One region of the Streptomyces sp. NPDC020742 genome, then DNA from elsewhere that is predicted to be linked to it. Evidence: riboswitches for the same ligand, from Rfam matches in the RefSeq annotation. Region 1 holds a riboswitch; the other holds the start of a gene.

Region 1 (3,299 bases):
GCTACACCGACTTGTGACTACCCGTGACCCCGGCTACCTTTCCACCGACGATCGACAGGATCCGAGGGGATTCACTCGATCGGCGGAAGCGGTGACGGGGCGGACCGAGGTAAGGGGACGCCTTGCCCGCATCGGCCGGCGGGTGGCCCGTCGGCACGTTCGTGGGAAGCGAACGGGGTCGTCCGACAACTCAACCGCCGCGCGAAAGGCACCTGCATGCGTTCCGGGAACGGCCGACACCGTCGCCCCCGTCAGGCACCGGCCATCTTTGTCACGGCGGGAGTCACCGGCGCGGGACTCGCGCTGCCGCTGCTCTCCGCCGGCGGTGCACACGCCGCCGACACCGCGACCTGGGACCGGGTCGCCCAGTGCGAGAGCGGCGGGGTGTGGAGCGCGGCCTCGGGCAACGGCTTCTACGGCGGGCTGCAGCTGACCCAGCAGATGTGGGACCACTACGGCGGCTCGGCCTACGCCTCCCGCCCCGACCTCGCCAGCCGCGCCCAGCAGATCGCGGTGGCTGAGTCGATCCTGGACGACCGCGGTCCGGACGCCTGGCCGAGCTGTGCGGTGAACGCGGGGCTGACCCAGGACGGGCGGATACCGCAGGTCGACCCGGGCAGCACCAGCACCCCCCGGCCCGCCCCGTCCGACGGCGACGGGTCCACGGACTCCTCCGACGAGCCCGGGGCCCCCGACAGCGGCCTGTCCGACAGCCTGCCCGGCCCCTCCGGCGAGCCGTCCCAGGCCACGCCCTCGCCCTCCGCGCCCACCGAGGACCCGTCCGGCTCCGACGGCGCCGACCGCAGCGGAGGGAAAGACCGGGAGCCGTCCGGCCCCGCCGCGCCCGGCGGTGACGAGGACGGCGGGGCCGGCTCCGGCAGCGCCGACGGCGCCACCGACCCGTCCGCCCCGGCCGACCCGTCCGACGGCGCCACCGACCCGTCCGCCCCGGCCGACCCGTCCGACGGCGGCAGCCGCCCCGACACGACCGGCACCCCGCACGACGAGCCCACCAAGGGCCGGCACCGTGGCGGTGCGGACGCGCACGAGGGTGACGGGGCCGACCGCGCCTCCGGTGGCCGGCACGCCTCCCGCGGCGACGACGCGCACCGCAGCGACCCGGTCGGCGGCGGGGACTACACCGTGCGCCCCGGTGACAGCCTGTCAGCCATTGCCCGCGCCCACCGGCTGTCCGGTGGCTGGACCGCGCTCTACGAGCGGAACGAGGGTGTCATCGGCTCCGACGCGGACCTGATCCAGCCTGGGCAGCGGCTCGATCTCGGGCGCGACGCGGGGTAGTTCACGGCCCTTCGCCCGGTTTGGCGAAAGTGAGACAAGCGTCTCGTTGCGCCGGGTGAACCCCGATCCGTACGGGGCTGTCACACGGTGCCCCACCTGCGGAGATGTGACCAGGTCGTGATCAAAAGTAGCCAACTCGGTTCAGTTGAGGGTGTTTGAACATCCCGAGGGTTACTGATTACGTTCATGACCGCTCGCTAAAGCGGGCCCTTCGACCGCACGCCGAATCCTGCCGGCGGCCGGAGGCACTTGACGCGCACGCGCCGAAGGCAGGAGCGGGGGACCCAAGGTAAGTGCCGCCCCGGCCCGTGAAAGCGGGTCAGCCGGCTTGGGGTGAAGCCGGGTGTGGGACCCACACCCGGCCGGGCCACTCACAGCCCGAACCCGACAGCTCACCTCGTAGGCGTCGGTGAGGAAACGAACCAACCATGCTGATCTTCAAGGGCAAGCACCGTCGTCCCTCCAAGGCCGCCCGCGTCGCCACCCTCGCCGGTGTCGCCGGTGCCGCCGTGGCCGTCCCGCTGATGGGCGCCACCTCTGCCTCCGCCGCCTCCGTCGCCACCTGGGACAAGGTCGCCCAGTGCGAGTCCGGCGGCAACTGGTCGATCAACACCGGTAACGGCTACTACGGTGGCCTGCAGTTCTCCAACTCCAGCTGGGCCGCCGCCGGCGGCACCCAGTACGCGCCGCGCGCCGACCTGGCCACCAAGTCCCAGCAGATCGCCGCCGCCGAGAAGCTCCTGGCCATCCAGGGCCCGGGCGCCTGGTCCTGTGCCGGTGCGGGCGGCCTGACCGCCGGCGGCCCGGCCGCCAACGTCGACACCTCCGGCTCCTCGGCCCAGACCAAGTCGGCCCCGCAGCAGGACCAGGGTGCGACCAAGAGCGAGGCCAAGAAGGCCCCGGCCGCCGAGCAGCACGCCTCGCGCTCCACCGAGCGCAAGTCCCTGGGCCACGGCAACTACACCGTCAAGGCGGGCGACACCCTCGCCAAGATAGCCAAGGCCCACGGCACGAGCTGGAAGTCCGTCTACGAGGCCAACAAGTCGGTCATCGGCGGCAACCCGAACCTGATCTTCCCGGGCCAGAAGCTCCACGTCTGAGCCGTCCGGTACCGGGATCGACCGGGCCCGGGCGGCGGGCACCGGCGGTCCCGTCCGGATCGCGTTCCTCCTGAGACGACCCCGCCGCGGCGCGCACTTCCCCCAGCGCGCCGTGGCGGGGTTTCTCGGTTCGGCCCGCTCTGCCACCCGCCGCTGACCGGCCACGATCTTGGGTTTTCCCCGTTCCGCGAACAATGTGGGTAAACATCCCGCGAACTAGGCCTTTGCTAAGTATTCCGGGCCGTTCCGTCCCACGGAGCGGGCCAAGGGCAGGCGGACGCGCCCGGGGCCGTTAGGCTCGTGCTGCAACTCCAGACACCCATGAAGGAGACAACGTGCCGTCCATCGACGTCGTCGTAGCCCGCGAAATTCTCGACTCGCGAGGTAATCCCACGGTCGAGGTCGAGGTCGGCCTCGACGACGGCAGCACGGGCCGTGCCGCCGTGCCGTCCGGCGCCTCGACCGGTGCCTTCGAGGCCATCGAGCTCCGCGACGGCGACCCGAACCGCTACCTCGGCAAGGGCGTCGAGAAGGCCGTCCTCGCCGTCATCGAGCAGATCGGCCCGGAGCTGGTCGGCTACGACGCGACCGAGCAGCGGCTGATCGACCAGGCGATGTTTGACCTGGACGCCACCGACAACAAGGGCTCGCTCGGCGCCAACGCCATCCTCGGCGTCTCCCTCGCCGTCGCGCACGCCGCCTCCGAGGCCAGCGACCTCCCGCTGTTCCGCTACCTCGGCGGCCCGAACGCGCACGTGCTGCCGGTCCCGATGATGAACATCCTCAACGGCGGCTCGCACGCCGACTCCAACGTGGACATCCAGGAGTTCATGATCGCGCCGATCGGCGCGGAGTCCTTCTCCGAGGCGCTGCGCTGGGGCGCGGAGGTCTACCACACCC
Region 2 (3,299 bases), on a different contig from region 1:
GTTTTCGGTCGTGGCCGGTGCGCGGGTGACCGAGGCGTCGCCGACTGTGCGCCGGGGCCGGTCTGCCGTGACCGAAGTGCGGATTGCCTGCGCCCTGCCCGAAGGGGCGTGCTATGCGGCGGCTACGATCCCGCACTATGGACGTAGTAATCAATATCTTCGTCGCGCTGCACATCATCGGCATCGCCTCGCTGCTGGGCGGCTTCCTGACCCAGATGAAGGCGATGAGCGCGGGCACCGCCCGCTTCGTGCCGGCCATGCTGCACGGCGCGCTGACGATGCTGGTCACCGGCATCGTGCTGGTCGGCCTCAACCAGGCCCAGGATCACCCCCTCAACAACGTCAAGATCGCCATCAAGATGGCGGTCCTGGTAGTGATCCTGGCGCTGGTCTACGTCAAGCGGGACGAGGAGAGCGTGCCCAAGCCGCTGTTCGGCGCGGTCGGCGGGCTCACCATCGCCAACATCTTCATCGCGGTGCTCTGGACCTGAGCCCCGCGCCGCGGCCGGCCGGTGCCCTCACCGGCGGGCGGCACCCGCACAGCACACCGCGCGGTCCTCGCGCTCCGATTCACGGAGGCGGGGGCCGCGCGGTGGCGTGTGGGGGGTGGCCGTGGGGGGTGGCCTCAAGGGGGGGCGGACCGGGCTCAGCCCAGGCGGACGCTCCCGTAGATCGGCATGTAGTAGATCGACTCCTCGCGGACGTCGGCGCCCGGGTGCGGGGCGTGGATCATCTTGCCGCCGCCTATGTACATGCCGACATGGCTGATGTCGTCGAAGAAGAACACCAGGTCACCGGGCTGGAGATCCTTGGTCGCCACCCGCTGGCCGACCTTGACCTGGTCCCAGGTGGTGCGCGGCAGGTCGACCCCGGCCGCCTTCCACGCCGCCTGGGTCAGCCCCGAGCAGTCGTAGGAGCTGGGGCCCGTCGCGCCCCAGACGTACGGCTTGCCGATCTGGGCGCGGGCGAACGCCAGGGCCTTCTCGGCCTTGGTGGACTGCGTGCCCCCGGTGGAGCCTCCGGTGCTGCCACCACCGGTCTGCCCGCCGGAGGTGCCGCCGTCCTGCTGCCGCTGGCGCTCGCGCTCCTGCTGTCTGCGCGCCTCCTCCTCGGCCTTGCGCTTGGCCGCCGCCTCCTTCTGCCGCTCCAGCTCCGCCAGCCGCGCCTTCTCCTGGGCGGTCAGCCGCGACAGCAACTGCCGGGCCTCGGCCAGCTTCTGCTGGACGGACTGCTTGGAGGCCTTCAGGGAGTCCTGTGACTGCTGGAGCTGCTCCAGGCTCTGGGACGCCTCGGCGCGTTGGTGCGCCGCCGCTGTCGCCTGCTTCTGGTAGGCGGCGACGGCCTGCTGCTGCCGGCTGGTCAGCCGGTCCATGAGGTGGTTGCGGTCGACGAACTGCTGCGGGTCCTTGGCGAGCATCAGCTGCGCCGTCGGGTTCATCCCGCCGGTGCGGTACTGCGCCGAGGCGAACGTGCCCAGCTCGCGCCGGGACTCGTTCATCTGCTGCGCCCGCTTGGCGGCCGCGTCGAGCAGACCGTTGACGGTGGCGCGCTGGTGATCGGCGCGCTCCTTGGCGGCGTTGTACTTCTGGGTGGAGACCTCGGCCTGCCGGTAGAGGTCGTCGACCTTCTGCTTGACCTCTTCGATCGTGGGTTTGGGCGCGCGGGGGGCGGCGTCGGCGGACTGCGAGAGCAGGGTGACCGAGGCCAGCGCGGCGCTGGTGAGCCCGGCGGCGGTGCGCCGGCCTCCGGGCGAGTGGAGAACGCTGGTGCGCGGCTTGCGATGGGACGCCAAGGCCGCAACTCCTTCCGTGGACCGCCTACCGGGTTAGCTGTCGGGTTCGGGCGGTGTGCTGACGGAAGGCGTGCCCTACGGTCCTGCGTTCGTCGAGGACGGGCGCAGGACCGATTCACCCCGGTGGTGCTGGGTGGGTCCCCGGCTCCGGGTGCCTGGCGGCAGTCCGGACTCGGCGAGGCGGCCCGTGCGGAAGCTGTCGACCGCGGGGAGGCGGGCTGCCTGAGCGAGGACGTTAGCCAACTCGTGTGGCTCCTGTGAAGGCTGATGTTCGATATGCCCGAAACCTTTTCGTGACCTGACCGCGATCAGGTGGTTGCCGCGGCAGATGCCGGATTCGTCACCGCAGGGCCCGCCGCCAGCTCGCCGCCCGACGCCGCGCACGCCGGTCCCGACCGCCGGGGTGAGCCGCGGGGTGGGCCGCTGACCTGCCCCGGTCCCGGACGCCGCCCCGCAGGGCGGGGACAATCGCCCACTGGCCGGCACGCTGTCGGTGCCGCGGCCTAGACTCGGTGGGCGATGAGCAGCCTCTTTGACGACAGCTTCCTGGCGGACCTCGCCCACACCGGCGAGGAGCCCCCGCCGCCTCCCGAGGACGGGCACGAGCCGGCACCGGAGGAGATCCCCGACGACCTCTTCGGCGGGAGGTTCGACGCGCCCGCGCCCGGGTCCCCCCGCGCGAGCGGAGCCGAGAGCGGGGGAGGGTACTACCGCGACGGCGCCGCCCGCCCGGTCGTCGACGCCGCGGCGCTGCTGGAGGGGCTCAACGACCAGCAGAAGGCGGCTGTGGTGCACACCGGCGGCCCGCTGCTGATCGTCGCCGGCGCCGGCTCCGGCAAGACCCGGGTGCTCACCCACCGCATCGCCCACCTGCTCGCCGAGCGCCACGTCCACCCCGGCCAGATCCTCGCGATCACCTTCACCAACAAGGCCGCCGGTGAGATGAAGGAGCGCGTGGAGCAGTTGGTCGGCCCGCGGGCCAACGCCATGTGGGTCTCCACCTTCCACAGCGCCTGCGTACGGATCCTGCGCCGCGAGTCCAAGAAGCTCGGCTTCACCTCCTCCTTCTCGATCTACGACGCGGCCGACTCCAAGCGCCTGATGGCCCTGGTCTGCCGCGACCTCGACCTGGACCCCAAGCGCTTCCCGCCCAAGTCCTTCAGCGCGAAGATCTCCAACCTCAAGAACGAGCTCATCGACGAGGAGACCTTCGCCGGGACGGCTGCCGATGGTTTTGAGAAGACGCTGGCCGAGGCGTATGCGATGTACCAGGCGCGGCTGCGCGAGGCCAACGCCCTGGACTTCGACGACATCATCATGACGACGGTCAACCTGCTCCAGGCCTTCCCGGACGTCGCCGAGCACTACCGCCGCCGCTTCCGGCACGTCCTCGTCGACGAGTACCAGGACACCAACCACGCCCAGTACACCCTCGTCCGCGAGCTGGTGGGCCCGGCCGAGACCGCCGCCGAGCTCTGTGTCGTCGGTGACGCCGACCAGTCGATCT

Evidence for each region. A riboswitch is a leader RNA that binds a small molecule or an ion and turns the genes downstream of it on or off. The one in region 1 is predicted to bind cyclic di-AMP.
Region 2: another riboswitch for cyclic di-AMP. It lies ahead of AB0G84_RS30410 (NlpC/P60 family protein); the one in region 1 lies ahead of AB0G84_RS09520 (transglycosylase family protein).

The regions. Positions count from the first base shown of each region.
Region 1 covers NZ_JBFAEA010000004.1:16,160-19,458, reverse strand. Annotated here, with positions in the region: gene AB0G84_RS09525 (transglycosylase family protein) at 217-1,299, shown strand; cyclic di-AMP (ydaO/yuaA leader) riboswitch at 1,551-1,720, shown strand; gene AB0G84_RS09520 (transglycosylase family protein) at 1,728-2,399, shown strand; gene eno (phosphopyruvate hydratase) at 2,735-3,299, shown strand, end outside.
Region 2 covers NZ_JBFAEA010000026.1:50,625-53,923, reverse strand. Annotated here, with positions in the region: gene AB0G84_RS30415 (hypothetical protein) at 138-491, shown strand; gene AB0G84_RS30410 (NlpC/P60 family protein) at 647-1,792, opposite strand; cyclic di-AMP (ydaO/yuaA leader) riboswitch at 1,799-1,980, opposite strand; gene pcrA (DNA helicase PcrA) at 2,312-3,299, shown strand, end outside.